3 regions of the Kribbella sp. NPDC056345 genome follow, and region 2 is predicted to be linked to each of the others. Evidence: riboswitches for the same ligand, from Rfam matches in the RefSeq annotation. Region 2 holds a riboswitch; each other region holds the start of a gene.
The links. A riboswitch is a leader RNA that binds a small molecule or an ion and turns the genes downstream of it on or off. The one in region 2 is predicted to bind cobalamin.

Region 1 (10,205 bases), on a different contig from region 2:
GATCGACGCGTCGTACGACACCGTGGTCTCGAAGCTCCCCAAGAGCCGTCGGCCTGCCCGAACGTGAGCAGTTTGCCGGCCGCGCTCGGCGAGTCGGGGCAGCGGGCATGAGGCGAATCTAGCCTCGGGGCATGACTGAGCTGTGGGGGAAGAAGGCGCTCGTAACGGGGGCGACGTCGGGGATCGGGAGGGCCATCGCGCAGAGCTTTGCGGCGGCCGGGGCAGAGGTGGTGGTGACCGGGCGGCGCGCCGAGCAGGGGGCCGAGACGGTCGCACTGATCACCGCGGCCGGGGGAGAGGCGACGTACGTGCAGGCTGACTTCGGCGAGATCGCCGAGGTCGAGCGGTTGGCGCAGGTGGTCGGTGACGTGGACATCCTGGCCAACAACGCCGGGTACTACCCGATGGTCCCGACCGTCGCGCTCACCCCGGACGAATACCAGCGCATCTACGACGTGAATCTCCGCAGCGCCTACTTCCTGACCGCGGCAATCGCGCCGCGGATGGTGGCCAACGGCGGCGGCACGATCGTGAACACGTCCTCGATCGGCGCCCGGATCGGCCTGCCGGTCGCCGCCGCGTACAGCGGGACGAAGGCGGCGCTGGAGTCGATGACCAGGTCGTGGGCGGTGGAGTTCGGTCCGGGCGTGCGGGTGAACGCGGTCTGTGCCGGCGGGGTCCGGACGGACGCGCTGCTGGCGATCATGCCGGAGGAGGCCCTGCAGGTGAGCAGTGCTCCGGCGCCGTTGGGACGCATCGGAACGCCGGAGGAGATCGCCGAGGTGGTGCTGTTCCTGGCGTCCCCGCGGTCGAGTTTCGTGACCGGCGCGGTGATAGTCGCGGATGGTGGGTACAGCGTTCCTTAGGCGGTGCGGACACTGTCCGTGACTATTCCCGAACCGCCCTGTGATCATTTCGACAGGCGGACATGTTGTCCTGGATTTGGAGTCTTGGTCCGCGACCCGTCAGACTAGGGGTGAAGAAGGGGAGTATTCCTTCGCGGCGGCATCGTCATCACGGCCGTGGGTTCGATCCCATGCCCGGTGCCGCCGGTCGGCCACGTGGTCGGCGGAAGAGACCTTCGGAGTCCTGTTTCGTCTGCGCTCCGGAGGTTACGTATGCACGTCGCTGACTATGTTTGGTACATCACGGTCGGTCTACTGCTCGCACTGCTGGCCTTCGATGTGTTCGTGATCGGCCGCCGTCCGCACGAACCCACCACCCGCGAGTCGGCGATCGCCATCTCGTTCTACGTCGGTCTGGCCGTGGTCTTCGGGCTCGGCGTCTGGGTCTTCTCCGGTGGGCAGTACGCCGGTGAGTTCTTCGCCGGCTGGCTGACCGAGTACAGCCTGAGCGTGGACAACCTCTTCATCTTCCTGATCATCATGTCCAGGTTCGCGGTGCCGAGGAAGTACCAGCAGACCGCTCTGCTGGTCGGCATCATCCTGGCGCTGGTCTTCCGCGGCATCTTCATCGCCGTCGGCGCGGCCGCGATCAACCAGTTCTCCTGGATCTTCTACCTGTTCGGCGCGTTCCTGGTCTACACCGCGATCCACCTGGCCAAGCAGGGTGAGAACGACGATGACGACTACAAGGAGAACGCGGTCATCCGGTTCGCGAAGAAGCGGCTGAAGGCGACCGACGAGTACAACGGCGTCAAGCTGACCGTGGTCCAGAACGGCAAGCGCTTCGTCACCCCGATGGCGATCGTCATCATCGCGCTCGGTACCACCGACCTGCTCTTCGCGCTGGACTCGATCCCCGCGATCTACGGTCTCACCCAGGAGCCCTTCCTGGTCTTCACCGCGAACGTCTTCGCCCTGATGGGTCTGCGGCAGCTGTACTTCCTGCTCGGCGACCTGCTGCGGCGGCTGGTCTACCTGTCGCTCGGCCTGTCGGTCGTGCTCGCCTTCATCGGTGTGAAGCTCGTCCTGCACGCGATGCACGTGAACGAGTTGCCGTTCATCAACGGCGGTCACCACATCGAGTGGGCCCCGGAGATCCCGATCTGGTTCTCGCTCGGCTTCATCATCGTCACCCTCGGTATCACCACGGTCCTGAGCCTGCGCAAGTCCCGCAACACCCCGGCCGCGGTCGAGCCGGTCCAGGACGACGTACAGGACGTGCCGGCCCCCGAGGCCTCGGACGCCAACAAGGCCTGAGTCAGGTCAGAAGCGCGCGGCGGCGACCAGCATCGCGCGGCGCTCGTCGGGAAGCGGTTCGTCCTCGAGCCGCTTCCCGGTCTCGGAAGCGTGCAGCATCCCGGTCGGGGAGACGAACCCGACGTGATGCACCGGCTTCTCCGGGCGGGCGAAGAAGTACAGGTCGCCGGGCCGTGCCTCGTCGAGCGGGATGTGCTCCAGCGTGTCCGCCTGGTCGTGGGCGTCGCGCGGGATCCGCAGACCGAGCACGCGGCTGACGGTGTGCGTCAGCCCGGAGCAGTCCAACCCGTACGCCGACGTGCCTCCCCACAGGTACTCCAGTCCGAGGAACTGCGCACCGAGCCGCAACCGGTCCTGCGGAGTCGACGGCTCAGCCACTGCGCGCAGTACGTCGTTCGCCAGCCAGCCTGACCCACCATCCGGAGTGGCAACCCGCGTGTACCCGTCGGTGTGCTCGATCGACGCCAGCACCGTGCCGAAGGACAGTGTCATCACCGGTGCAGCAACCGTCGGCTCTGCGAGCAGGGGCGCGGTCGGCACCGTCACAGCGACCGGATCGGTCGCACTGCCCGGTAGCTCACCCAGATGGCTCGATGGCACCCAGCCCCGGTAGCCGAGCTCGTCCTCCGACGACGGCTGCCACGGTGCGCTGATTTCTGACCAGCCACCGCGCTCGGAGCGGACCAGCACGGGTTCCGCGAACAGCAACTGGGACAGCGTCCGGTCGTGCAGGCCGAGGCGGCTCTCCCGGTCCATCGACTTCGCCCAGGCAGCCACATCGGGCTGTTCGGCGGTGGCGGGCGCGTCGACGTCACGGGGCGCGTCCGGTCCGGTCCACACCGTGCTGATCGGGACCTTGGCAGCGACAAGCTTCATACCGACAAGCCTGTCACGCCGAGACCAGGCTCAAACGGAAGACGGATCAGCGCGCCGTCGTACCGGATTCCGCCGGTGACCGGTGCGTCACGCAACCACCACGCCGCGTCGAGATCGTTGACCGCCGACGTCGGATAGGCCGCGACCAGAGCGGCTGCGGCGCCGACCCCGACGTGGCTCTCCATCATCGAGCCGACGATCGTCCGGATACCGTGTTCGCGGGCGAGCTCCAGCAGGGTCCGGCCCGGCGCGAGCCCACCGCACTTGGCCAGCTTCACGTTGACCATGTCGGCGGCGCCATGGCGGATCACCGCCACCAGGTCGCGGACGCCGTACACGGACTCGTCGGCGAGGATCGGTGTCTCGACCCGATCGGTGACCCACGTCATCCCTTCGAGGTCGGCGGCCACGACGGGCTGCTCGACCAGCTCGAGATCGCAGTCCTCCAGCGCGCGGATCGCGGTCACCGCATCCCGCCTCGACCAGCCTTGGTTCGCGTCGAGCCGCAACCGCGGACCCGGACCGATGGCGTCCCTGACTCGGCGGACGCGCTCCACGTCGGCGACCGCATCGGTGCCGACCTTCACCTTCAGTACGTCGAACCCGTCGGCGACCCGTGCCTTCGCGGCGGCGGCAAGCGCGTCCGCGTCACCGACCGAGAGCGTCACGTCGGTCCGGACTGTGTCGACCGTCGAGCCGAGGAAGCCGTGCAGGCTGACCCCGAGTCGCCGCGCGACCAGGTCGTGCAGGGCGACATCGACCGCGCCCTTCGCGCCGAAGTTCCCGGCGACGGCGTTCTGCACCCGACGCAATGCCTCGGTGAAATCGTCCGGGCTGAGGCCCTCCAGCGCGGCCGCGATCGGCCCCTCGACACAGGCCTGCGCGCCGGCGAGCGACTCGCCGGTCACCTTCCAGACCTGCGGAGCCTCACCCCAGCCGCTGTGGACGCCGTCGCTCAGCTCGACCAGCAGCGAGTCGGCGTGCGTCGCCGTCCGGAGTGCGGTGATGAACGGCGTGTGCAGGGGAGCGGAGATGAGGTGCGTGGTGAGCTTCATCGGATCGCTCCCAGGTCGTGCCGGTGGTTCCAGGCTTCCAGGGCGATCTCCGCGATCAGCTGCTGGGCCCGTGCGTCCGGCAGGTCGGACGTCGTACAGACGACCAGGACGAACGGATCCGCGTCCGGAGGTCGGACGATGCCACCGTCGTGCCGGATCCGCCGGTCCCAGCCGTTCTTGTGCTCGACGCGGGTACCAGGTGGGAGCAGCGCCGGGATCTCGCCGTTCCACTGGTTACCGGCGAGCAGGTCGCGAAGGTACTGGTTGCTCACGGCAACGAGTACGCCGGCCAGCCCGGCCGGGCTCATCTCGTTGCTGATCCCGGCCGCCTGAGCCGCGCGGTCGTCGATCCCGCGGCGGATCGCGCTGGCGCCGTCGCCGTACTCGGCCAGTACGGCGTGGGCCGCGTCGATGCCGACCTGTTCGAGGACGAGGTCGGTGGCCAGGTTGCTGGACAAGGTGATCATCTCGGTGGCGAGCCAGCCGAGCGGCACCTTCGTGCCGAGCTTGGTCCAGGTGGCCGGCGCCTCGTCCTCATCCGGATTCACGCCGAACCGGCCGCCGGCCTGCGAAGCGAAGTCGTTGTGCACGAGCACCGGCTGGTCCAGTGTCAGTTCACCAGCATCGATCCTGCGCTGCATCGCCATCGCGACCGGCAGCTTCATCGTGCTCGCGGAGTAGTGCGTCCGCCCCGCTTCGTGCTCGAACACCGGCGTGCCATCCGCCCGCCCGAGCCAGACCCCGAACTCGCCGCTGCCGTCGACCGCCCGGAGCAGTTCCGCAATACCCATGCCGCCCAGCCTCGCATATTTCTTTCCTGGGCCACACTCGGCCCTGCACATTTATTACCTGGCAAACTTCTCCGGGTGTCCACAACTTTCGGGCTCTTGCTCGGGTTCGCCGCCGACCGGGTGCTCGGCGATCCGCGGCGTTTCCATCCGGTCGCCGGGTTCGGCCAGACCGCGGCCCGGCTGGAGTCGCGCTGGTACGCCGACTCGCGGGCGGCCGGGACGGCGTACACGACTGCTCTGGTCGGTACGACGGCGCTCGTGGGAGTCGCGGTCGAGCGGCTGACCCGGGATCGGCCGATCGTGCACACGCTTCTCACGGCCGCGGCCACCTGGACCGTACTGGGTGCTCGGAGTCTGGAGCGTGAGGCGGAGACGATGGCCGGGCTGCTGGAGGAGAAGGACATCCCAGCGGCTCGCGATCGGCTCAGTCACCTCTGTGCGCGGGATGCGACGAATCTGGAAGCTGATGAGCTCGCCCGGGCGACAGTGGAGTCGATCGCCGAGAACACCTCGGATGCGTGTGTTGCACCGCTGCTGTGGGGCGGAGTGCTCGGGGTGCCGGGGCTGCTGGCGTACCGGGCGATCAACACGCTGGATGCGATGGTCGGGTACCGGTCGCCGAAGTACGCGAACTTCGGGTGGGCGTCCGCGCGGCTGGACGATCTGGTGAACCTCCTGCCGGCGCGGGCGTGCGCCGTACTGACTGGGGTTGTTTCCAACCGCTATGGCGACGCGCGGCGGGTGTGGAAGCGCGATGCGCCGCAGCACCCGAGCCCGAACGCCGGTCCGGTCGAAGCGGCCTTCGCAGGTGCACTCGGGCTGTCACTGGGCGGGACGAACAACTACGGGTCCTATACCGAAGACCGTGGCACGCTGGGGGACGGGCCGACACCGACGGTCGCCGATGTGCGGCGGACGGCGACGCTGGCTCGGCGAGTCGGAGTCGCCGCGGCTGGTGCGGCCGCGATCCTGGCAGTGGCGAGAGGACGGTTATGGGGCTGAGTCGACGGCCGGTGCGGATCGCGTTGATCCGGCACGGCGAGTCCGAGGCGAACCTGGACAAGTCGGTCTACGAGCGGGTCCCGGACCACTCCGTCGCGCTGACGGCGCACGGGTGGGAGCAGGCGGCCAAGGCCGGGCAGGAGCTGCGGGAGCTGTTCGACAACGAGCCGATCCGGGTTTACGTGTCGCCGTACCTGCGCACACTTCAAACGCTCAAGGGACTCAAGCTCGACGACCTGATCGGGATCGCGCGCGAGGAACCGCGGCTGCGGGAGCAGGACTGGGCGAACTTCCAGGACACCGAGGACATCGAGCGGCAGGAGCGGTTGCGGGACTCGTACGGGCACTTCTTCTACCGGTTCACCCATGGTGAGTCGGGGTCGGATGTGTACGACCGGGTATCGAGCTTCCTGGAGACCATGCACCGGGACTTCGAGCAGGCGGATGCGCCCCGCAACGTGCTGCTGGTGTCACACGGGCTGACCATGCGGCTGTTCTGCATGCGCTGGTTCCACTGGTCGGTCAAGTACTTCGAGACGCTGCGGAACCCGGCGAACGCGGAAACCCGCGTCCTGCTGCGGCAGCCCGACTACCGTTACAAGCTGGATCGGCCGTTCGAGCGCTGGACGACCGCACATGAGCCCACGGACTTGGAGCGATCGGCGTGGTTGTAGAGCAGACCCGGGAAGCGGCCATCGACCTGCTGCGGAGTCTGAACCCGGAGCAGCGGGAGCTGATTCAGGCGGCCTTCGACACCCCGGACCACCAGGAGTGGACCTATCTGCCGGGGGAGCGGCCGGGGCTGCCGTTGTCCGCGCTGACACCGGCACAGCAGCAGCTGGCGCTCCGGCTGATCGCAGTGGGCTGCAGCGAACGCGGACTGGCCGATTCACTCGCCGTACTGGACGCAGAGGTGCTCCTGCGCGGTATCCCGGCGCTACCGGAGTCGGGGGACTGGGAGGGCACTGTCCTGGGTGGCCGCTACTACCTGCGGATCCTGGGCGACCCCGCCACCTTCGAGCCGTGGGCCTGGCGGCTGAACGGTCACCACCTGGCGATCCACCTGACACTGGTCGACGGTGCGATCTCTTTCACACCGTCGTTCATCGGCTCCAACCCAGCCGTCACCCCGTCGGGCCGCCGCTTCCTGGCCGGGGAGGGCGACCTGGGCTTCCAGCTCCTGCACGCCCTCGACGACAGCCAGCGCGCGGTCGCCGTCGTCTCACCCGACGCACCCGACGACATCCTCACCCGCCACGACCCGGTCGCAGACCCGTCCCTGCTGCACCGAGGCCTCGCATACGGCGACATGACCGCCGACCAGCGCCAGATCCTCAGCCTCCTGGTCGGCCAGTACGTCGGCCGCGCCGCCGGCCCCATCGGCCTCCAGACCTGGCAGGACCTGACCGAACAAGGCATCGAGAACCTCACCTTCGCCTGGGCCGGCGAAACCACCCCCGGCCTCGGCCACCGCCACTACTACTCCCTGGCCGCCCCCACCTTCCTGGCCGAGTACGACAACACCCAGGACAACGCCAACCACATCCACTCCGTTTGGCGCTCCCACCGCTCCGACTGGGGCACCGACCTCCTAGCCGCCCACTACGCCGCCCACCCCTAACCTCACCAGACCCGCCGCTCCGGTAGGTGATGTGTTCCGCATCCTGCCGGGTCGGGCGTCGGATAGGGTGCAGGCGTCAAGCGTCAGCTGTGCAGGAACCCGGTGTGAGTCCGGGGCGGTCCCGCCACTGTGACCCAGGTATTGGGGAGTCAGGAACTGCTGCTGCCGCACCTCCGGCCGGGGCGTGGATACCTCGAGGAAGGACCGGTTCAGCGTGCCTGCGAACCTTTTGCTGTTGTCTACTGCCGACACTGACCTACTGGCCGCGGCGGAGGCGGGGGCCGGCTGGAAGGTCGCGAACCCGGCGCGCCTCGAGCTGAACGAGCTCGCCCCGTTGCTGGAGGCCGCCCAGATCGTCGTGGTGCGGCTGCTGGGTGGTAAGCGGGCGTGGGAGGACGGGCTGGACGCGGTTCTCGCGTCCGGGAAGCCGGCGGTGGTGGTCAGTGGTGAGGCGGCGCCTGACGCGGAGCTGATGTCGCTGTCGACCGTGCCCGCGGGTGCGGTGACCGAGGCGCTGGCGTACCTACGCGAGGGCGGCGCGGACAACCTCCGGAACCTGGCCGGCTTCCTGAGCGACACCATCCTGCTCACCGGCGACGAATTCGACCCGCCTGCCGCGCTCCCGGCGTACGGGGTGCGAGGGACGTTTGCCGAAGACGACCGGCCGGTGGTCGGGATCGTCTACTACCGCGCGCACGAGATCGCGGGCAACACGGCGTTCGTCGACACGCTCGCGGCCGCAGTCGAGGCGGCTGGTGCGCAACCGCTGCCCGTGTACTGCGGGACCCTGCGCGGGCTCGACCCCACGAGCGATGAGAACGCCGGTCTGTTCGAGCTACTGCGGAAGTGCGACGTACTGGTCACCACGCTGCTCGCGGCCGGTGGATCCGTCGCCGCGAACGCCAGCGCCGGTGGTTCGGATGACGCTTGGGATGCCGGTGCGCTCGCGTCGCTCGACATCCCGCTGATCCAAGGGCTCGCGCTGACCTCGACCCATGAGCAGTGGCTGGCCAGTGACGCGGCGATCAGCCCGCTCGACGCCGCCACCCAGGTTGCGATCCCCGAGTTCGACGGCCGGATCATCACCATCCCGTTCTCCTTCAAGTCGTACGACGCAGATGGGCTGGCCCGCTACGCGCCGGACCCCGAGCGGTGCACCCGGCTGGCCGGGATCGCGGTCGCGCATGCCCGCCTGCGGCACGTCCCGGTGGCGGAGAAGAAGCTCGCGCTGGTGCTCTCGTCGTACCCGACCAAGCACGCCCGGATCGGCAACGCCGTCGGGCTGGACACGCCGGCCTCGGCGGTCCAGTTGCTCGGCAAGCTCGAGGAGGCCGGGTACGACCTCGGTGGGCTCGACCTCAGCGAGTTGCAGGGAGCTGACGGCGCCGACGGGCTGATCCACCGGCTGATCGCGGCCGGCGGTCACGACGTCGACTGGCTGACCGATGAGCAGTTGGCCTCCGCGGTGGCGACCATCCCGCTGTCGACGTACTCGACCTGGTTCGCCAAGACGCCGGAAACGTTGCAGGAGGCAATGACCGAGGCGTGGGGTGAGGCGCCGGGTTCGCTGTACGTCGACAACTCCGGACCCGAGCCGGCGATCGCGCTGGCCGCGCTGCGGTTCGGCAATGTCGTACTGATGATCCAGCCGCCCCGTGGCTTCGGCGAGAACCCGGTCGCGATCTACCACGACCCCGACATGGCACCGTCGCACCACTACCTGGCGGCGTACCGGTGGTTGGAGAACGCTCCGGCCGACGGTGGCTTCGGAGCGCATGCCGTCGTACACCTCGGTAAGCACGGGACGCTCGAATGGCTGCCCGGCAAGGGCATCGGGATGGCGGCCGACTGTGCGCCGGACGCCGTGCTGGGGAACCTGCCGATGGTCTACCCGTTCATCGTCAACGACCCGGGTGAAGGGACGCAGGCCAAGCGGCGCGCGCACGCGGTCGTCGTCGACCACCTGGTGCCGCCGATGGCGCGGGCCGAGACGTACGGCGACATGGCCAAGCTGGAGTACCTGCTCGACGAGTACGCGACCGTCCAGGCGCTCGACCCGGAGAAGGTGCCGACGTTGCGGGCGCAGATCTGGACGTTGATCCAGGCCGCGCAACTGCACCACGATCTGCACACTTCTGAGAAGCCTGATGACGAAGCCTTCGACGAATTCGTCCTGCACCTCGACGGATACCTGTGTGAGATCAAGGACGTGCAGATCCGCGACGGGCTGCACATCCTCGGTGGGGTCCCGGCCGACGAGGCCCGGATCAACCTGGTCCTCGCCGTACTGCGGGCGCGGCAGCTGTGGGGCGGTTCGTACTCGATCCCCGGCCTGCGGACCGCGCTGGGGGAGACCTTCGGTGTCGACGAGGCCGAGCTGCTCGCGAACCCCGGTCTCGCCGCTGAGCTGACCTCGTTGGCGACGCTGGCCGATCTTCCCGCGGTGAGTGGCGCCGATGGCGTCGACATCCTGGAGGCGGTCGCGCGCAAGCTGGTCGTCGCCATGGAGACCCTGAGCTGGGACGCTGCGAAGGTCCCGGTCGTCGTGGCCGAGGTGATCGGCCGATCGTCGGTCGGCGTCGAGGCCTCACTGACCTTCGCGGCGACCGAGGTCGTGCCGCGTCTGAATCGCACGGACGACGAGCTCACCAACGTGTTGCGGGCCTTGGACGGCCGCTTCGTCGAGGCGGGGCCGTCG
Region 2 (10,205 bases):
GGGCGTCGAGGAGAGCAGGTCCTCACCGCGCAGGACGTGGGTGATGTTCATCAGCGCGTCGTCGACCGGGTTCACCAGCGGGTAGAGCGGGTAGCCGTTGGCGCGGACCAGGACGTAGTCGCCGAGGTTCTCCGGGAGGAAGGTGATCTCGCCACGGACCAGGTCGTCGAACACGATCGGCCGGTCCGGCATCCGCAGCCGGACGACCGGCCGGCGGCCCTCGTCGAGGAACGCCTTCACCTGCTCGGCGGTCAGCGCGCGGCAGTGACCGTCGTACCCGCTGGGTTGTCCGGCCGACCGCGCGGTCTCGCGGCGGTCGTCGAGCTCCTCCTGCGAGCAGTAGCAGTGGTAGGCCTTGCCGGTGTCCATCAGCTTGCCGACGATGTCGGCGTAGATCTGCATCCGCTCGGACTGCAGGTACGGGCCGTGGTCGCCACCGGCCTCGGGGCCCTCGTCCCAGGTCAGGCCCAGCCAGCGCAGCGCGTCGAGGGTGTAGTCGAGCGCCTCGGGGGTGTTCCGGGCCTGGTCGGTGTCCTCGATCCGCAGCACGAGCGTGCCGCCGTAGTGCCGGGCGAAGGCCCAGTTGAACAAGGCACTGCGGATGTTGCCGACGGTGAGCAGGCCGGTCGGGGACGGTGGGAACCGCACCCGGACGTCCGTCGGAGCCAGGCCGCCCAGGACGCCGGAGTCGTCGCGAGCGGGCCGCTCAGTCACGCACGATCACCCTGTTCGTCAGGGTGCCGAGGCCTTCGACGGTGACCGAGACCGAGTCGCCGGGCAGCATCGGGCCGACCCCCGCCGGCGTCCCGGTCAGTACGACGTCGCCCGGCAGCAGCGTGGTGAACGAGGTGATGTAGGCCAGCACGGTCGGGATGTCGAAGATGAACTGCGACGTCCACCCGTCCTGCTTGGTCTCGCCGTTCAGGGTCGTGGTCACCCGCAGATCCGCCACGTCGAGGTCGGTCTGGATCCACGGGCCGAGCGGGCAGAACGTGTCGTAGCCCTTGGCGCGGGCCCACTGCCCGTCGGACTTCTGCAGGTCGCGAGCCGTCACGTCGTTCGCGATCGTGTAGCCGAAGATCACTTCCTCGGCGCGCTCCTTGGGCAGGTCGCGGCAGATCCGGCCGATCACGATCGCCAGCTCACCCTCGAACTGCAGGTCGTTGGTCTGCTCGGGGTAGACGATGCCGTCCAGCGGGCCGACCACCGAGGTGTTCGGCTTCAGGAAGATCATCGGCTCCTTCGGCACCTCGTTGCCCAGCTCGGCGGCGTGCGCGGCGTAGTTGCGGCCGACGCAGACCACCTTGCTGCGCGGGATCACCGGGGCCAGCAGCCGGACGTCGGCCAGCTGCAGGGTCTCCCCGGTGAGCTGGACCGGCCGGTAGAGCGGGTCGGAGTCGAGCAGGGCGACGGTGCCGCTGAGGCCTTCGGGGTCGTCGGTCTCGACGAGGCCGTACTTGGGTTCGTCGTCGACGGAGAATCTGGCGATACGCACGGGCCGAGCCTACCGTCGTACTGGAATGAGACAGTGGTGTGGTGACTTGGGAGATCCGCCAGGCCCGGCCGGACGAGTACGACGCCGTCGGCGACCTGACCGTGGACGCGTACACGCACGACGGTTTCGTCCGCGGTGAGTACGCGATGACGCTGCGTGCTGCTGCCGATCGGGCAGCCAAGGCTGAGCTGTGGGTCGCGGCGGACTCCGACGGCCTGCTCGGCACAGTGACCTACTGCCCGCCCGGCTCGGTGTACCGCGAGATCGGGCTGGAGCACGAGGGCGAGTTCCGGATGCTCGGAGTCGCCGGACGCGCGCGTGGACTCGGGATCGGGACTGCCCTCACCTCGCATTGCATTGAGCGCACCCGTGAGCTCGGCCTGCCGCGCATTGTTCTCAGCAGCGCGGTAGCCATGACAACCGCCCACCGCATCTACGAACGGCTCGGCTTCACCCGGCTGCCCGAGCGGGACTGGGCGCCGATCCCCGGTCTGGACCTCTACGCGTTCTCTCTCGACCTGTGACCACTCTGCTCAGATCTGACTGGGAGCCTCTCCAGCTCGCCCACACCGCGCGGGCCGATGCGCTCTTGGCCGGCCATCTCGCCCGTAAGCAGCGCCGGGAACCACACCCGGTCGAGGACTTCCTGTTCACCTACTACTCCGCCCGGCCGAACCAGCTCCGCATCTGGCACCCCGGCCCGGGTCTCCGGTTGCTCGACGCCCCCGAGTACGCCGAACGCCGTGGCTACGTGGTGATCGATGGCGCTGCGCAACTCGATCCCGCCGAGATCGACCGGCGTACCGACAGCATCACCTGGATCCGCGCGCTGCTGAGCGCCACGCTGGACCGCCAACCGCAGTTCGGGTGTTTCGGGTTGCACGAATGGGCCATGGTGTACCGGACGGACGCCGTACGGCATCAGAAGTGGCCGTTGCGGTTGGGGGCCGAGGGCACCGATCAGGTGGTCGAGTCGCACAAGATCGGCTGCTCGCACTTCGACGCCTTCCGGTTCTTCACCGACGCGGCCCGGCCACTGAACGTCCTGCAGCCGACCCGCGAGGCCCAGCCCCAGCTCGAGCAGGGCGGCTGCCTGCACGCCAACATGGACCTCTACAAGTGGGCCACCAAGCTCACGCCGTTCACGCCGAGCCCACTCGTCCTGGACTGTTTCGAGCTCGCCCGCGACATCCGCACGCTCGACATGCGCGCCTCGCCCTATGACCTGGCACCGCTGGGTTATGACCCGGTGCGGATCGAAACGACGGCAGGCAAGGCCGAGTACGCCGCCGCCCAGCGATCCTTCGCTCAGCGCGCCCGCCCGCTCCGCGAGCAACTCGTCGCCCTGTGCAACGAACTTCTCCACTAGTCTCCGTCCATGGGAAAGATCGTCGCGATTGCCTTCGGTGTGCTGCTGACCGCGCTCGGCGCCGTCTGGGCGTTGCAGGGCCTGGGGTATCTCAAGGGCAGCTCGATGACCGGCAGTTCGCTGTGGGCCATCGTCGGCCCGATCGTGGCCGCCTTCGGCGTCGCGCTGGTCTTCGTGGCGATCCGGGGTCCACAGAAACGCTGACCCGCACGCCGTCCGGGAGCCGTACCGGACGCGTGGTTCAATGCAAATCGTGACGAGCCAGACCACGGGGGCCCGGACCCCGGCCAAGGCCGCTTTGATGATCGGCGCCCTCGGCGTCGTGTTCGGCGACATCGGGACCAGTCCGATCTACACGATCCAGACGATCTTCAACCCGGGTGATCCGCACCCGGTGGAGACCGCCACCCAGAACGTGTACGGGATCATCTCGCTGATCTTCTGGGCGGTCACGATCATCGTGACGATCAAGTACGTGCTGCTGGTGCTGCGCGCCGACAACCACGGCGAGGGCGGCATCCTGGCGATGATCACCCTGATCCAGAACATCCCGCGCACGAGCGGCCGCCGGACGACGGTACTGCTGGCCGGGCTCGGCATCTTCGGTGCGTCGCTGTTCTTCGGCGACTCGATGATCACGCCGGCGATCTCGGTCCTGTCCGCGGTCGAGGGCGTGAAGGTGATCCAGCCCGGTCTGGACGCCTGGGTGGTGCCGATCACGGTGGTGATCATCATCGGGCTGTTCAGCGTGCAGAAGCACGGCAGTGCCCGGATCGGCCGCTCGTTCGGGCCGATCATGATCGTCTGGTTCGTGGCGATCGCCGTCTGCGGGATCGGCGGCATCCTCGACCACCCGACCATCCTCAAGGCGCTCTCGCCGACGTACGCGATCGGGTTCCTGACCGGGCATTTCGGCACCGCCTTCTTCGCGCTGGCGGCCGTCGTACTGGCGATCACCGGTGCCGAGGCCCTGTACGCCGACCTCGGGCACTTCGGCCGCAAGCCGATCACGCGTGCCTGGCTGTTCCTCGTCTTCCCGGCCTGCATCATCAGCTACCTCGGCCAGGGTGCGCTGGTGCTGGAGGATCCGAACGGCTACACCAGCCCGTTCTTCCTGCTGGTGCCCGAGTGGGGCCGGATCCCGATGGTGGTGCTGGCGACGGCGGCGACCGTGATCGCGTCCCAGGCGGTCATCACCGGTGCGTTCTCGGTCGCCCACCAGGCCGTCCAGCTCGGCTACCTGCCGCGGCTGCGCATCCAGTACACCTCGACCGAGACAGCCGGCCAGATCTACGTCCCGTGGGTGAACTGGGCGCTGATGATCGCCGTACTCACCCTGGTCTTCGCGTTCGAGACCTCGGCCGCGCTGGCGTTCGCCTTCGGGATGGCGGTCACCGGGACGATCGTCATCAACTCACTGCTGTTCTTCTACATCGTCCGGAAGCAGTGGCAGAAGCCGTTGTGGATGGTGCTTCTCGGTGCCGCCGTCTTCCTCACCGTCGAGCTGCTCTTCCTCGGCGCCAACCTGACCAAGTTCGTGCACGGCGCCTGGCTGCCGCTGCTGATCGCGCTCTCCGTCTTCCTCGTCCTGACCACCTGGCAGCAGGGCCGCCAACTCGTCACCGCGAAACGCGAACGCGAAGAGGGCCCGCTCCGCGAGTTCATCGACACCCTGCACGAGCGCCCACTCACCCGCGTCGACGGTACGGCGGTCTTCCTGAACCGCGGCAACACCACCGTCCCGCTGGCGATGCGCGCCAACGTCGAGCACAACCACGTCCTGCACAAGAACGTGGTGATCCTCTCCATCGAGACCCTCACGGTCCCGCACGTCCCCGCCGACGAGCGTGTCCTGGTCGACGACCTCGGCTACACCGACGACGGCATCATCCACGTCACCGCCCGCCTCGGCTACGTCGAGACCGCCAATGTCCCCGAGATTCTCGAACAAGCCGCCGCCCAGAGCACCGAGCTCACCGTCGACCCCGACGACACCTCCTACTTCCTCTCCGCCATCGAACTCAAACTCGGCGACACCACCGGCATGCCCCGCTGGCGCAAGCGCGTCTTCCTGGCCACCACCGCCATCACCGCCGACGCCGCCGAGTACTTCCACCTCCCCCGCGAACAGGTCGTCATCGTCGGCTCCCAGATCACCGTCTGACAGCGGGTTTGACTTTCGGGCCTCGCCGGGGAGAAACTTCGAACAGGTGTTCGAATGAAGGGTGAGGCCCATGCCGGAGGCGTTCGACTGGGAGATCCTGCATCGGCCGTCGGCGATGGCCATGGTGCGGGGGCAGCTGGGGTTCAGTTGGATGGTGCTGTCGGGGCGGTTGGCGCAGCTGACGGACGAGGAGTACTTCTGGCAGCCGCGGGGTGCGGCGCTGACCGTCGTACGGCGGCATTACCCGAGCCACTACCGGTCACTGGGGTCCGGGGAGTGGGTGGCGCAATGGCCGGACGAGCCTGATCATCGGGGGCCGCGGACGATCGCGTGGTTGATCGCACATCTGACCGAGACGTTCTTCGAGCGGTGGGAGTGGACGTTCGGGCCGCGGCAGCAGAGCCGGGGCGACATCACCTTGCACGGGAATGCGCGGGATGCGGTGGCCTGGCTGACGCACTGGGTGGAGGCGTGGCAGGACGGGATCGCGTCGTTGCCGGAGGATCAGGTGACGACGGTGGGGCTCAGCCAGGCGACCGAGCTGGACGCCGGCGAGCCGTTCGGGCACGTCGTGTTACGGCTCAACCGGGAGCTGATCCATCACGGATCAGAGATCATGACGTTACAGGATCTGTATGGCGTCGCGGCGTGAGAACCACAACATGTGCGATGTCCGGCGTGTCGGCACCGCTAGATCTAGTGGCTGCCCTAGAGTCGGTCGAGTTGGCGATCAGGGGAATCCGGTGCGAGTCCGGAGCTGCCCCGCAACGGTGAGCAGAGAGTTTCTGCGAGTCCGGATACCTGTCGCCGGCGCGTGCGCCGCCGGTGCACGCGGTCCGAGACCTCGAGGGTGGGTCGCAGGGCGAGACGACAGTTTTCCGGCCGGTGCTGTCCGTCCCGTCATGCGCTCATGCCTCCTGGTCGCGGTCCTCCGCACACGCAGGGAGAGAAGAGCTTCTGTGACCATTGCTTCCACATCCCGATCGGCTGCCGGCCCGGCGGACCGAGGGGCTCAGCTGACCGTCGTCCGCCGCGACGGCAGTACCACTGGTTTCGACGCGACCAAGATCTCGGTCGCCGTCACGAAGGCGTTCCTGGCGGTCGAGGGTAACGACGCCGGCGCCACCCACCGGGTCCGCGACCTGGTCACCGACCTGACCGGCCGGGTCGTCGAGGCCCTGACCAGTCGCGGTGACATCCGCCGTACCGTCCAGGTCGAGGACATCCAGGACCAGGTCGAGCTGGCTCTGATGCGCGCGGGAGAGCATCAGGTCGCCCGGGCCTACGTGTTGTACCGCGAGGAGCGGACCAAGGCCCGCACCCCCGCCGACCCGGCCGGGCTGGCCACCACCAAGCCGGTCGTGTCGGTCCGCCAGGCCGACGGGACCCTGGTTCCGCTCGATGTCGAGCGGCTGCGGGTGATCGTTGCCGAGGCTGCCGCCGGGCTGGACTCCGTCGACCCCGAGCAGATCCTCGACGAGACGATCGGCTCCTGTTACGACGGGATCGCCCAGCACGAGGTCGAGCTGGCCCTGGTGATGGCCGCCCGGTCGTACGTCGAGACCGAGCCGCAGTACAGCTATGCCGCGTCCCGCCTGCTGCTGGACCAGATCCGCCGCGAGGCGCTCGGCCGGGTGCACGGCGAGCCCCGGCAGGCCAGCCAGGCCGACATGGCCACGGCGTACGCCGAATACTTCCCGCGCTACATCGCGACCGGGATCGAGGCCGGTCTGCTCGACCCCGAGCTGGCCACCTTCGACCTCGACCGGCTGTCGGCGGCGATCCGGCCCGAGCGCGACCTGGACTTCGCTTTCCTCGGTCTGCAGACGCTGTACGACCGTTACCTGCTGCACATCGACAAGACCCGCTTCGAGCTGCCGCAGGCGTTCTTCCTGCGGGTCGCGATGGGGATGGCTCTGCGCGAGGAGGACCGCGAGGGCCGGGCGATCCAGTTCTACGAGTTGCTCAGCTCGTTCCGGTTCATGTCGTCGACGCCGACCCTGTTCAACTCCGGTACGACGCGCCCGCAGCTGAGCTCGTGCTTCCTGACCACGGTCGACGACGACCTGGCCGGCATCTTCGCCGGGATCCGCAACAACGCCCTGCTCGCCAAGTACTCCGGCGGACTGGGCAACGACTGGACCCCAGTCCGCGGGATCGGCGCCAAGATCCGCGGCACCAACGGTGAGTCGCAGGGCGTCGTACCGTTCCTGAAGATCGCCAACGACACGGCCGTGGCAGTCAATCAAGGCGGGAAACGCAAGGGCGCGGTCTGCGCGTACCTCGAGACCTGGCACATGGATATCGAGGAGTTCCTCGACCTGCGCAAGAACACCGGTGACGAGCGCCGCCGTACCCATGACATGAACACGGCCAACTGGGTGCCGGACCTGTTCCTGCAGCGGGTCGAGGCCGACGGGCAGTGGACGCTGTTCTCCCCCGACGAGGTCCCGGACCTGCACGACCTGTTCGGCGATGCGTTCCTGACGGCGTACGAGAAGTACGAGGCGGCCGCCGACCGCGGCGAGATCCGGGTGTTCCGCCGGGTCCGCGCGGTCGAGCTGTGGCGCCGGATGCTGACCGTGCTGTTCGAGACCGGCCACCCGTGGATCACCTTCAAGGACCCGTGCAACCTGCGCTCGCCGCAGCAGCACAACGGCGTCGTCCACTCGTCGAATCTGTGCACCGAGATCACGCTGAACACGACGGTCGAGGAGACCGCGGTCTGCAACCTGGGCTCGGTCAACCTGGTCGCACACCTGACCGAGTCCGGTCTCGACGCCGACCTGCTCCGCGACACGGTGAAGACCGCGGTCCGGATGCTCGACAACGTCATCGACGTGAACTTCTACACCACGCCGGAGTCGGAGCGCGCCAATCAGCGGCACCGCCCGGTCGGCCTCGGCCTGATGGGTTTCGCCGACGCGCTCTTCTCGTTGCGCATCCCGTACTCGTCCGAGGCGGCCGTCGCGTTCGCCGACAGCTCGATGGAGGCGATCAGCTACCACGCAATCGAGGCGTCCAGCGATCTCGCCGCCGAGCGCGGCCGCTACTCGACGTACGACGGTTCGCTGTGGAGCCAGGGTGTGTTGCCGATCGACTCGCTGGAGCTGCTGCGGTCGGCGCGCAACGGTGACGTGATCCTGGACGTCACCACGACACTCGACTGGGACGCGCTGCGGACCAAGGTGCTGCGCAACGGCATGCGGAACTCCAACGTGATGGCGATCGCGCCGACAGCGACGATCTCCAACATCTGCGGGGTCAGCCAGTCGATCGAACCGGCGTACAGCAACCTGTTCGTGAAGTCGAACATGTCCGGTGAGTTCACGGTCGCGAACCCGTACCTGGTCGACGACCTGAAGGCGCGCGGGCTGTGGGACCAGGTGATGGTCTCCGATCTCAAGTACCACGACGGCATCCTGGAGAACATCGACCGGATCCCGGCTGATCTCCGCGAGCTGTACGCGACGGCGTTCGAGATCGACCCGCTGTGGCTGATCAAGGCCGCGTCGCGCCGGCAGAAGTGGATCGACCAGGCCCAGTCGCTGAACCTGTACATGGCCTCCCCGTCCGGGAAGGCCCTCGACGAGCTCTACCGGAACGCGTGGCGCTACGGGTTAAAGACGACGTACTACCTGCGTTCGCAGTCGAAGACCCATGTGGAGAAGTCGACACTGCAGGGCACCGACGGACGGCTGAACGCCGTCGCCGCCACCCTGGTGCTGCCCGAACCGACCGGAGCGATCTGCTCACTCGAAGACCCTGACTGCGAGGCCTGCCAGTGACCACGACGGACAACGCCACCGGCCTTGGATCGATTGCCGTCGGCGCCTCCCGCGTCGACGTCTCCGACAAGGCGATGATCAACGCCCGCGCCGACGTCAACCAGTTGCTCCCGCTGAAGTACACGTGGGCCTGGGAGAAGTACCTGGCCGGCTGCAACAACCACTGGATGCCGACCGAGGTCTCGATGCAGGCCGACATCTCGCTGTGGAAGAGCAAAGACGGCCTTACCGACGACGAGCGGCTGATGCTGAAGCGCAACCTCGGCTTCTTCGCCACCGCGGAGTCCCTGGTCGCGAACAACATCGTCCTGGCCGTCTACCGCCAGCTCACCAATCCCGAGTGCCGGCAGTACCTGCTGCGCCAGGCCTTCGAGGAGGCCGTGCACACGCACACCTTCCAGTACATCTGTACGTCGCTCGGTCTGGACGAGGGCGAGCTGTTCAACATGTACCGCGAGGTGCCGTCGATCTCCGACAAGGACGCCTGGGCGCTGAAGTACACCCAGCATCTGGAAGACCCGGACTTCAAGACCGGTACTCCGGAGTCCGACACCGCGTTCCTGCGCGACCTGATCGCGTTCTACGTGGTCTTCGAGGGCATGTGGTTCTACACCGGCTTCGCGCAGATCCTGTCACTCGGCCGCCGGAACAAGATGGTCGGGATCGCCGAGCAGTACCAGTACATCCTGCGCGACGAGTCGATCCACCTGAACTTCGGGATCGACTGCATCAACCAGATCAAGCAGGAGAACCCGCACCTGTGGACCGAGGCCTTCCAGGCCGAGGTCCGCCAGATGCTCACCGAGGCCTGCGAGCTCGAGGTCGCCTACGGCCGCTCCACCCTGCCCAACGGCATGCTCGGCCTGACCGCCGACCGCTGCGAGCAGTACATGCACTTCATCACCGACCGCCGCGCCGAGCAGATCGGCCTCGCCCCGATCTTCGGCGAGACCCGCAACCCGTTCGGCTGGATGTCCGAAGTCATGGACCTCAAGAAGGAGAAGAACTTCTTCGAGACCCGCGTCATCGAGTACCAGTCCTCCAGCGGCCTCAGCTGGGACTGACCCGACGGCGGCCCCGGATCACCCGGGGCCGCCCCGGGTAGGTCAGCGGGGGTTGTTGGCGTGGGTGAGGGTTTCCCAGGCGAAGAAGTAGTTGGCTCCGGCCGGGCGCTTGGACTCGGTGTACCGCAGAGTCGTGGGCATCTCCTGGCCGAGGCGGTTGTGGTAGTGGTTGTAGACGATCTCGGTGACCGGACCGAGGCCCAGTTTCACCGTTCCGCCACAGAGGTTCGACGGCACCGCCGTACCGGTCTCGTAGCGGGTGTGGAAGTAGTAGCCGTCGGTGAGTCGCTTGCCGGCCTCGCCGTACAGGTTGACGCCTTGGTGC
Region 3 (10,205 bases), on a different contig from region 2:
GGTGATGGTGACTCCGGCCCACCACTTCCCGACCGGCGTCGTACTGGAGGGTGAGCGGCGGCGCGACCTCCTGCAGTGGGCCGCCGACGGTGGGCTGATCTTCGAGGACGACTACGACGCCGAACACCGCTACGACCGCCCGCCGATCCCCGCGCTGCGCTCGATGCAGACCGAGCAGGTGATCTACGCCGGCAGCATCTCCAAGATCCTCGCCCCCGCACTGCGGATCGGCTGGATCGTCCCACCGGCCCAGTACCGCGACGAGTTCATCGCCCTGAAACGCCGCGCCGACCTGGGCAACGCCGCCCTCCCCCAACTCACCCTCGCCCACCTGATGAACTCCGGCGAACTAGAACGCCAGCTCCGCTACGTCCACCGCCGCCACCGCACCCGCCGCGACGCCATGGCCACCGCCATCATCAACTACTTGCCCACCGCAACAGTCCACGGCGCCGCCGCCGGCCTCCACCTCACCATCACGTTCCCGTCCGGCCTCGACGACGTAGCCCTGGCCACCGCCGCCCTCGCCGCCGGCATCAAGGTCCACCCCCTCTCCTGGCACTGCCAACTCCCCCACGCCCCCGGCCTAGTCCTCGGCTACGCCGCCCGAACCCCCACCGACCTAACCCAAGCCATCCAAACCCTGTCCACCCTCCTCCCCTGATCCCCCTCACCACCGGGCGCCCACACCGCGCCCCCACCCCCGCTCCCCATCCAGTTGCGCAACGGCGGGCCGCCCAACCGCACGCCGCACCCCCACCCACAACCCGATGCGCGAACCCACCAAATACAGCTCGTCGGGCGACCCCCGGGCGAGATCGATCGGGCAGCCGGACATCTGATGGGTCGCCACCACGGCCGGCGCCCCCACCACGGCCGGCACCCACCAATGGGGTTGAGCCGGCAGGTGGCCTGTCGATTTGGTGGGTTCACCTACCAAATGGGAGGTTCTCGCCCCGGAAAGTCGGCGGGGAACCTCCTAGCCGGTGGGTGCACCCACCAAATGGGGTCGGCCTGAGGAGTCGGGGTCGGCCTGAGTAGTCGGGGTCGGGTGGCGGGGTCGCGTGGCGGGGGCGGGGTTGCGTGGCGCGGGGCGAGGTCGCGGGGCCGGGGGCGGGGTCGCGGCGCGGGGGCGGGGGCGCGGGGCGGGGGCGGGGGCGCGGTTGCGTGGCGCGGGGCGGGGCGCGGGGCGGGGACGGGTGGCGAGGGCAGGGTTATTTGTTGGGTGGGGTGGGTCTGGGGATGGGGAGGACTAGGGGGGTGTTGGTTAGGGGGTCGGGGATTATTTGGGCGGTTAGGTTGAAGACGGTGGCGACGGTGGTGGGGGTGATTACTTCGGTGGGGGTGCCGGTGGCTGCTATGCGGCCGTTTTTGAGGGCTATCAGGTGGTCGGCGTAGCGGGCGGCGAGGTTGAGGTCGTGGAGGACCAGGACGATCGTCTTGTGGTGCTGGCGGTTGAGGTCCTGGACGAGGTCGAGGATCTCCAGTTGGTGGGCCAGGTCGAGGAAGGTGGTTGGTTCGTCGAGGAGCATGGTGTCGGCGTCCTGGGCGAGGGCCAGGGCGATCCAGACTCGTTGGCGCTGGCCGCCGGACAGTTCGTCGAGTGAACGGTCGGCCAGGTCGGCGACGCCGGTTGCGGCTAGGGCTGCGGTGACGACTCGCTCGTCCTCTTCGGACCACTGGCGGAACCAGCGCTGATGCGGATGCCGGCCGCGACCGACCAGGTCGGAGACCGTGATCCCTTCGGGAGCGACCGGTTGTTGCGGGAGCATGCCGAGCTGGGTTGCGAGTTGAGCGGCACCGACCTTCGCCAGGTCGATGTCGTCCAGGTACACGGCTCCACCGCGCGGGGTGAGCAGTCGCGCGAGGCCGCGGAGCAGCGTGGACTTGCCGCTGGCGTTGGCCCCGACGATGACGGTGATCTGCTGCCGCGGGATCAGTACCGAGAGTTCGTGTACGACGGCGCGACCGTCGTACGCGAGGGTTAGTTGGTCTGCCCGGAGTTCGGTCATTGTCAGCCTCCCCGGCCGATGCGGTTGGCGCGAGCCATCAGGACGAGCAGGTACGGCGCTCCCAGGAACGCGGTCACGATGCCGACCGGCAACTGGGTCGGCGCGAAGATCTCCCGGGCGACGAGGTCGGATGCGACCACCAGCAACGCGCCAAGCGCACCGGCCATCAGCAGCCCGGCAACGCGTTCGGCCACCAACCGCCGTGCCAGTTGCGGCGCCACCAGAGCCACGAAGGCGATCGGTCCCGCGGCCGCCGTCGCCAACGCAGCCAGGGCAACCCCGACTGCGATCAGCAGTGCCCGGGACAGCTCCACGCGACCGGACAGGGTCCGCGCCAGGTCGTCACCGAGTTCCAGCAACCGCAGCTGCCGAGCGCCGGCGAGCGCCGCCGGCAACAGGACCATGAGTGCCGCCCCGATCAGCACGGCATGCGACCACGTGCGACCGGACAGACTCCCAGCCAGCCACTGCGAGGCACTCTTCGCGGTATAGATGTCGGCCAGCGTCAACAGGTACGCAGTGACCGAGCCAATGATCGCCGTCACCCCGATGCCGACGAGGACAAGTCGATAGCCGGAGACCCCATCACGATAAGCGAGCATGTACACGGCGGTTGCCGCAAGCAACGACCCCAGCAGCGCACCACCCGGGATCCACCCACTACCGAGCACAGTGATCATCAGTACGGCGGCCAGCGCGGCCCCGGCGTTGACCCCGATCAGGTCCGGGCTGACCAGCGGATTGCGAGCCAGCCGCTGGAAGATCGCCCCCGAAACGCCGAACGCCGTACCGACGCCGATCCCGACCAGAACCCGTGGAAGCCGGTTGTTGACCACAATGTCGTTGAGGATCAACGTCCCCTGGCCACTCAGGGTCTCCAGCACCAACGACAACGGAATCTGATAGTCGCCCCGAGTCAGCGAGAACGCGCCGACAGCGAGAGCCAGCACCCACGCAACAGTCGACCAGACCAGGCTGGAAACATCCACGCGCGTGGAGACCCGACCAACCCGAAGCGTTTTCACAGCGCCGCCAACCGACGACGGCGAACCAGCGCGATGAACACCGGCGCACCGATGACCGCGGTAATGATCCCGACCTGCAGCTCATCCGGACGAGCCACCAACCGCCCAACGACATCGGCAAGCAGCAGTACGGCGGGCGCCAGCACCATCGACCACGGGAGAATCCAGCGATAGTCCGCCCCGACAAGCGTCCGCGCCACATGCGGTACGGCGAGCCCGAGGAACCCGATCGGCCCAGCGATCGCAGTCGCCGTACCAGCAAGAACGACAACCGCCAGCCCAGCCATCACCCGCACCAACGTAACCCGCGTACCCAGTGAGCGCGCCAGCTCGTCACCCAGCGCGAGCTGATTCAGCGACCGCCCGAGAACCAACGCCAGAACGATGCCCACAGCAACAAACGGAACGGCCTGGCCGATCACCGACCCGGTAGCCAGCGTGAGCGACCCGACCACCCAGAACCGGAATTCGTTCAACGTCGACAGATCGAGCAACGTGATCGCCGACGTCACCGACCCCAGCAGCGCGGAGATCGCCGCCCCGGCCAGCGCGAGCTTCACCGGCGTCGCACCGCCCCGCCCGATCGCGCCGACCAGATAGACGACCACAGTCGCCACCAGCGCTCCACCCATCGCAAACCACACGTACCCGGTCAGGCTGTGCACACCCAGCACCCCGATCGCCCCGACCACGGCCAGCGCGGCACCGGCGTTCACCCCGAGAATCCCCGGATCCGCCAGCGGGTTACGCGTCACGCCCTGCATCAACGCACCCGCCAGACCGAGCGCCGCACCCGCCAGCAGACCAGCACCTGTCCGCGGCATCCGCAGATACCGGATCACGCGATCGTTGTCGCTCCCGGTGAAGTTCGCCAGCGCCAGGTAGACGTCATGCGCCCCGAAATACTGGTTCCCGACACTCAAGGACAGCAGGACGGAGACCGCGAGAACGGCGACGCACAAGAGCAGGCCGGCCGCACGCCACCTCATTTGAACAGGTCAGCGTGAATCGTCTTGGCGATGTCCTCGGTCGTATGCGCACCACGCACCCCGGCCGAGTGGTTCGCGAACAGCCACGGTACGACGTGTTTGTTGCGGACCGCCTTGAGATTCTGGAAGGCCGGGTTCGCGAGAATCTTGTCCACTTCGGCCTGTGACGAGGCCGGTGTCAGAGCCGCGTCACAGCAGCCGCTGATCAGGAGGTAGTCGGGGTTGCGCTTGATCAGCTCCTCGACGCCGATCTTCACGTTCCGCTTGGCCGTCAGGTCGGTGAAGGCGTTCACTCCACCGGCCTGCTTGATCAGCACGGTCCCGAAGTCCGGTCCGCCGGAGACGGTCAGCCCGCCGCCTTCCATCCCGGGCCGCAGAATCGCGACGGTCGGCTTCGGTGCGTTCTTCACCTTCGTCTCGACCGCGGCGATCCGCTTCTCCTGATCGGCGATCACCTCTTCGGCCCGGGCCTCGACCCCGAACAGCTTGCCGAGACCGCGCAGATCGGCGTACACGTTGTCCATCGTGACGCTCGCCGGATCGATCGCCTCGTCGCCCTTACCGTCCGCGGTCGGGCAGAGCGGGCTGAAGATCCAGGTCTGGACCCCGAGCTCGGCCAGGCTCTTGCGGCTCCCGAAGCTCTCGTCGCTGCCACCGCCGGCGCTGAACACGTCGTTGAACCCGGACAGCACGAAGTCCGGGTTCGCCGCGAGCAACTCCTCCCGGCTGGGCAGGTTCTTGTAGTACTTCGCCTTGGACTGAGCGCTCGCGTACTCCGGGAGCACCTCGGCATCCAGGTACGCCGTACCGACCAGGCGCTCGGAGATACCCAGCGCATGCGCCATCTCGATGGCCGGCTGGTACGCCGCGAACACGCGCTCCGGCGGACCGCTCACGGTGACGTCGATCCCGCAGTTCTGCACGGTGATCGTCGATCCCGGCGGACTGGCCGCGGTGGACGTGCCACAGCCGGCCAGCAGGCTCAGAAGAATGACAGGGACAACGGACTGACGCAGCACGGAACCGCTCCTCCAGCACCTCGTGGACGGATCACATGCCGTGGCCGGTCTCCTGGCTGACGGGACTCAGTTCACCGGCGGGTCTTCCCAGCGCAGGGCCAGTGACCTCCCTCAAGAGGGACTGTCGGTGAACTCCCGATCACAGTGGCGAGGGCCGCTCCGGCATCACACCGGCTTCCCGAGCACCACGGCGCGGCCACAGTAACACCCGCGAACCCGTCGCATGTACAGCAGATTCAGCGGTACCGCGAAATCATCGCGAGCGCGAACTGCGTCATCGTGTCCGGGTTGACCGCCCGCGCGGGCAGCGGCACCAGGTCGAGGAGTTTGCTCTCACCGAGCCGGATCGTGGTCCGCCCGGTCGCGGTGTCGACGTACCCCTCGTCACCCAGCGGGATCGACTGGGCGGTCGGCGCCTTCCGGATCGCCGCCATCAACGCCATGGCCTTCGGAGTACGGCGTACTGACGTGGACAGCACGCTGTTCGCGGAAACCCACCCGCAGACCAGGTCCCCGGCCTCGGTCTGACCGTCCCGCCGGAACAGTGTCGGCGAACCCATCACCCTGGCCGCGGCCGACGATCCCCGCTCGCAATCCGGCCGCGCGATCGTCGGCTCCGGCGCGGGCAGCCCACCCACCTGCCGGACCACCTCCTGCCCCAGTACGACGTACTTCGCGAGGGTCGCCTTCGGCCCGGAGACCTTGTAGAGGCGACCGTCGAACAGGAACACCACTGTTGTGTCGGTTCCGAAGCCGCCTTCGCCGACGACTGCAGGCTTGCCTTTGAACACCTTCTGCACCGCGGCGAGTGTGGCCTTCGTCGCGTCCTGCACCGACACCCCGACCCTCAGCACCGGTCCGTTCGGACTGGTACTCAGGCCGAGCTGACAGGTGTCATACGTCACCGGTACGCCGAAGTCGGCCGGCGGGGTCTTGGGCTGAATCTGCACGGCCGGTACGCCGAGTGTCGCCTGCACGAGCGGTTGATCCATCCGAACGCACACCGTCTCGGCGACCTTGGCGGTCGGCGGGGTACTCGATGGAGTGGACGACGGCGTCTGGGGAGGAGTCGTGCTGATCGGCACCAGCGGCGGCACGCTCGGTGCCGTCTCCTGCCCGGGGCCACCGCACCCACTGACGAGCACTGCGACAAAAGCGAGCGGCAGGATACGCATAGTGCGCCAAAGCCTACGCTTCGTCCGCTTCCGCCGCGGCCCGCAGATCGCGTTCGCGGACCGCGTGCTCGTCGGTGCGAGCGTCGTACCGCCAGAAGTCGCGCAGGGCGGCGCCGGTGGCCGCGACGCCGGCCACACACAGGATGCCGCCGCTGACGATCGACGTCCGGACGCTGGTCAGGTCGGCGACCAGGCCGGACCGGGCCTGGCCACCGAGCGGGCCGAGCATGTAGGAGAGCATCTCGATTCCGGCCAGCCGGCCGCGCATCTCGTCCGGGATCGTCTGGTTCCAGATCACCGCGCGGAACAGGCCGGAGACCAGGTCCGCGGCGCCGGCGAAGGCGAGGAAGACGAGCGCGAACCAGATATTCGGCGCGAGACCGGCGATCCCGATCGCCGCGCCCCAGCAGGCGGCCGCCATCACGACGGCCCGGCCGTGGTGATGGACACGGCGGGTCCAGCCGCTGGTCAGGGTCGCGACCATCGCGCCGACAGCCTCCGCGCTGTAGAGCGCACCGAGCAGCTTCGGTTCCTTCAGCACCTCGGTGGCGAACGCCGGGAACAGCACGATCGGCATCGCCATGAACATGCCGACCATGTCGACGACGTACGTCCCGAGCAGGTCCTTGCGGCGCGCGGCGTACTTGATGCCGTCGGCGATGCCGCGCAGGCTCGGCGGTTCGGAGTGCTCGCCGACCCGGTACGGCTTGAGTCGCAGGTACATCAGCGTTGCGATCGCCAACCCGGCCAGCTCGATACCGAAGGCCCAGCTGATCCCGGCGGTCCCGACCAGCACACCACCCAGCGCAGGGCCGACCAGTTGACCGGCCTGCATGGTCAGAGCGTTCAGCGCGACCGCGGCCGGCAACTCCGAGTGCTTGACCACACGCGGGAACAGCGCGTCCCGGCTCGGCCGCTGCAGTGATGCGGCGATCGCGTTCAGTGCGCCACAGACGTAGATGATCCAGACCTGCGGGTTGCTCAGTAGCGCGTTGCTCAGCAGTACGGCGCAGACGGCGACCTGCGCGACGCCGGTGAAGATGAGCATCTTTCGGCGATCCACGTGATCGGCGAGGGCGCCGCCGTACAGGCCGAAGACGACCAGCGGGACGATGTTGACCAGGCCCATCGCGCCGACCGCGAAGTTCGAGTGGGTCAGCGAATACAGCTGGTAGGGCAGGGCGACGTACCCGAACATGCTGCCGAGAAAGAAGATCGAGCCCGAGACCACCAGGATCCGGAAGTCACGGGAACCACGCCACGGAGTCAGGTCGACACGCAGCCGGGCCAGCCGCGCTCGGAAACTTGCTGCCACCGCCACATCCTGTCAGCAGCTGCCCCCAGGCGAAGAACCCTTTTCTCCCTACCGTGGAACCGATTGGTTGCCCTCGGCGTCAATCTCCCTGCATGTCACAGACCCTGTCGAAGACGGAGAGAACCGGATGATCTCGACCAAGTCGGTACGCACCAAGGTGTTCGCCACCCTCGCCGCGGGGGCCGCCGCCGGTGCCACCCTGCTTGCGCCCGTGGCCGCGCAGGCCACGACCAGTACCGCCACGGCACCTGCCGCGGTCACCCAGGCCACGGCGGTCTCGGACGTCCTCCAGCCGGGCCAGAAGCTGAAGGCCGGTAACTACATCCGTTCCAAGAACGGCCAGTACACGTTCCTCATGCAGTCCGACGGCAATGCGGTGCTCTACAAGGGCAAGACCGCACTCTGGTCGACCGCGACCAACCGCAAGGCCTCCGTCCTGGTGATGCAGAAGAACGGCAACCTGGAGGTCGTCTCCGGCAAGACTGTCGTCTGGCAGAGCAACACCGGCACCAGCCCGAACGCCCGGCTCGTCGTGCAGAACGACAACAACCTGGTCATCTACAACACCCGGAACAAGCCGAACTGGAGCCGCTACATGGTGGTCGGCACCCTCGGGATGAACCGGGTGCTGAAGTACCCGGAGTTCATGACGTCCGTGAACCGCACCTACCGGGCGTACATGCAGGGTGACGGAAACTTCGTCCTCTACAAGGGCAAGACCCCGCTGTGGAGCACCAAGACCCAGAGCAAGGGCGCCTTCGTGGCCATGCAGGGTGACGGCAACCTGGTCGTCTACAGCGCCGCCAAGAAGGCGCTGTGGTCCAGCAAGACCACCCGCAAGGGCTCCGTGCTGGTCCTGCAGAACAGCGGCGACCTCCAGATCGTGAACGGCCGCACGGTGGTCTGGCGCACCAACACCGCCGGCCGCTGAGAAAATTTCCTGCCGAATTTCTTCGGTTTGTGAACTTTCCGGCTTCTCGGTGCGTCTTGTAAGTAGCCGCGGCACCCGGGGCGGGGTGTCGCGGCCTCTTCATGCCTTGTTTCTGGCCATTTCAGTGATCATATGGTTACCAAGGGCAACAATTCGCTGAGGTCGGTGCGTTCACCACTCGCGCGCAGTTTCCCGGTACTACGGGCCTCGGGCCAGGTGGTCCGGCCGAGGGCGAGCTCGATCCACAGCTCGGGTGGCAGCTCGACCACCGCGCCCGGCGTTCCGCGGGTGTGGCGCGGGCCCTCGATGCACTGCACCGCGCCGTACGGCGGGACGCGGACTTCGACCGCATGTCCGGGGGCCTTGGCGACCAGGAGCTTCAGCAGCTCCTTCGTCAGCAGTTTCAGGTCGGGGCGCTCGGCCGTGCCCGCGTCGTACCGCTCCAGGGCCTGATCAAAGGGCGTGCTCACGACGAGCCAGCGTACGCGTCAATTGTGATCGCGCCCCCTTCGTAGTCGATAATCAAGCCGGTAGAAACGGCTGGATTAAATTGGCAGGGAGAGGTCGGGATGCTCACGCCCAGGCACCAGGCACTGCTGATGACACTGGCGGGGATGACCGTCGGTGTTGCAGTCTTCGGCAGCGTGCTGGCCATCAACAGCATCAGGAACGGCGACGACAAAAGAGCCACCGATGTCGTGACCAGTCAGACCCCTCCGAGTACCACGCCCCGCGGCGACGGTCTGCAGGCCGACAGCCTGCAGTACACGGCGCAGACCTTCGGCACCGACCGGGAGCCGGCCTCCGCCGAGGTCCCCTCGACGTGGAAGGTCACCCAGAACGGCCAGCGGCCGCGGTTCCTGGATCCGACCGGCGTCTGGCAGATCCGCTTCGACACCCGCGGCAGCAGCAAGTCCCCCGAGCGCCAGGTGAGTGAGCGCGAGCGCAGCATCCAGGAGCAGCAGCTCAAGGTGCTCAGCCGCGACAACGGCACGCTCGTCTACACGTACGTCGATGACGCCCGCGGGCCACGGATGGGCCTGTCCCGCTGGATCTCCACCGACAACGGCGACAACACCGCGGCCGAGATCACCGTCGGTGGCCGCCCACAGGACGAGGCCGCACTACGGGCCGTCCTCGAGCGCGCCACCCAGACCCTGCAACTGTCGGACGACCGCCCGAACTAGGGCGTGTCTCTTGAGTCCGCGCCGTAGCGAGCATGTGCCCGGTGCGGTAGCTCGGCGTGCTGGAGGGGAGGCCTCGATGCTTTTCCATCGTGGCCTTTCCTCCAGTGCGGCGAGGTGCCGTGCCGGGTGCAGCGCAGTAGGCGTGGGCTTAAGAGACACGCCCTAGCAGCTGATGTCGGCGGTCGGTGCCTGGCCCTGCAGCAGGTAGGTCTCCACGACGTTGTCGACGCACTGGTTGCCGGCCTTGTAGCCGGTGTGACCGTCGCCGTCGCGCGTGACCAGTACGCCGCTCTCCAGCTGCTTCGCGAGTCCGACGGACCATGCGTACGGCGTGGCCGGGTCACGCGTCGTACCGACCACGACGATCGGCTTCGCGCCGGCGGCCTTGATCGGGTGCGGCTTGTCCTCCGGCTTGACCGGCCAGTTCGCACAGGCCAGTGAGCCCCAGAGCAGGAACGACCCGAACCGCGGGGAGGCCGCCTTGTACTTCGGCTCCTCGGCCTTGGCCTGCGCGACCGAGGCGATATCCGGGCGATCCACGCAGTTCACCGC

Region 1: linked by a shared signal. The riboswitch ahead of cobN (cobaltochelatase subunit CobN) and the one ahead of ACFCV3_RS29815 (ribonucleoside-diphosphate reductase subunit alpha) in region 2 are both predicted to bind cobalamin.
Region 3: linked by a shared signal. The riboswitch ahead of ACFCV3_RS07395 (ABC transporter substrate-binding protein) and the one ahead of ACFCV3_RS29815 (ribonucleoside-diphosphate reductase subunit alpha) in region 2 are both predicted to bind cobalamin.

The regions. Positions count from the first base shown of each region.
Region 1 covers NZ_JBHJQQ010000005.1:285,584-295,788, reverse strand. The annotation lists gene ACFCV3_RS20155 (MmcQ/YjbR family DNA-binding protein) at 1-67, shown strand, start outside; gene ACFCV3_RS20150 (SDR family NAD(P)-dependent oxidoreductase) at 132-866, shown strand; gene ACFCV3_RS20145 (TerC family protein) at 1,119-2,162, shown strand; gene ACFCV3_RS20140 (NlpC/P60 family protein) at 2,169-3,038, opposite strand; gene ACFCV3_RS20135 (mandelate racemase/muconate lactonizing enzyme family protein) at 3,035-4,093, opposite strand; gene ACFCV3_RS20130 (serine hydrolase) at 4,090-4,884, opposite strand; gene ACFCV3_RS20125 (cobalamin biosynthesis protein) at 4,960-5,886, shown strand; gene ACFCV3_RS20120 (phosphoglycerate mutase family protein) at 5,877-6,560, shown strand; gene ACFCV3_RS20115 (DUF3500 domain-containing protein) at 6,551-7,507, shown strand; cobalamin riboswitch at 7,562-7,685, shown strand; gene cobN (cobaltochelatase subunit CobN) at 7,722-10,205, shown strand, end outside.
Region 2 covers NZ_JBHJQQ010000009.1:173,295-183,499, reverse strand. The annotation lists gene gltX (glutamate--tRNA ligase) at 1-714, opposite strand, end outside; gene ACFCV3_RS29845 (fumarylacetoacetate hydrolase family protein) at 707-1,495, opposite strand; gene ACFCV3_RS29840 (GNAT family N-acetyltransferase) at 1,537-2,019, shown strand; gene ACFCV3_RS29835 (3-methyladenine DNA glycosylase) at 2,016-2,864, shown strand; gene ACFCV3_RS29830 (hypothetical protein) at 2,874-3,068, shown strand; gene ACFCV3_RS29825 (potassium transporter Kup) at 3,118-5,028, shown strand; gene ACFCV3_RS29820 (DinB family protein) at 5,099-5,680, shown strand; cobalamin riboswitch at 5,727-5,852, shown strand; gene ACFCV3_RS29815 (ribonucleoside-diphosphate reductase subunit alpha) at 5,988-8,816, shown strand; gene ACFCV3_RS29810 (ribonucleotide-diphosphate reductase subunit beta) at 8,813-9,880, shown strand; gene ACFCV3_RS29805 (alginate lyase family protein) at 9,923-10,205, opposite strand, start outside.
Region 3 covers NZ_JBHJQQ010000002.1:349,041-359,245, reverse strand. The annotation lists gene ACFCV3_RS07415 (PLP-dependent aminotransferase family protein) at 1-664, shown strand, start outside; gene ACFCV3_RS07410 (ABC transporter ATP-binding protein) at 1,215-2,012, opposite strand; gene ACFCV3_RS07405 (FecCD family ABC transporter permease) at 2,015-3,001, opposite strand; gene ACFCV3_RS07400 (FecCD family ABC transporter permease) at 3,034-4,026, opposite strand; gene ACFCV3_RS07395 (ABC transporter substrate-binding protein) at 4,023-5,045, opposite strand; cobalamin riboswitch at 5,070-5,250, opposite strand; gene ACFCV3_RS07390 (hypothetical protein) at 5,282-6,220, opposite strand; gene ACFCV3_RS07385 (MFS transporter) at 6,234-7,535, opposite strand; gene ACFCV3_RS07380 (hypothetical protein) at 7,663-8,466, shown strand; gene ACFCV3_RS07375 (sterol carrier family protein) at 8,595-8,936, opposite strand; gene ACFCV3_RS07370 (hypothetical protein) at 9,036-9,653, shown strand; gene ACFCV3_RS07365 (alpha/beta hydrolase) at 9,816-10,205, opposite strand, start outside.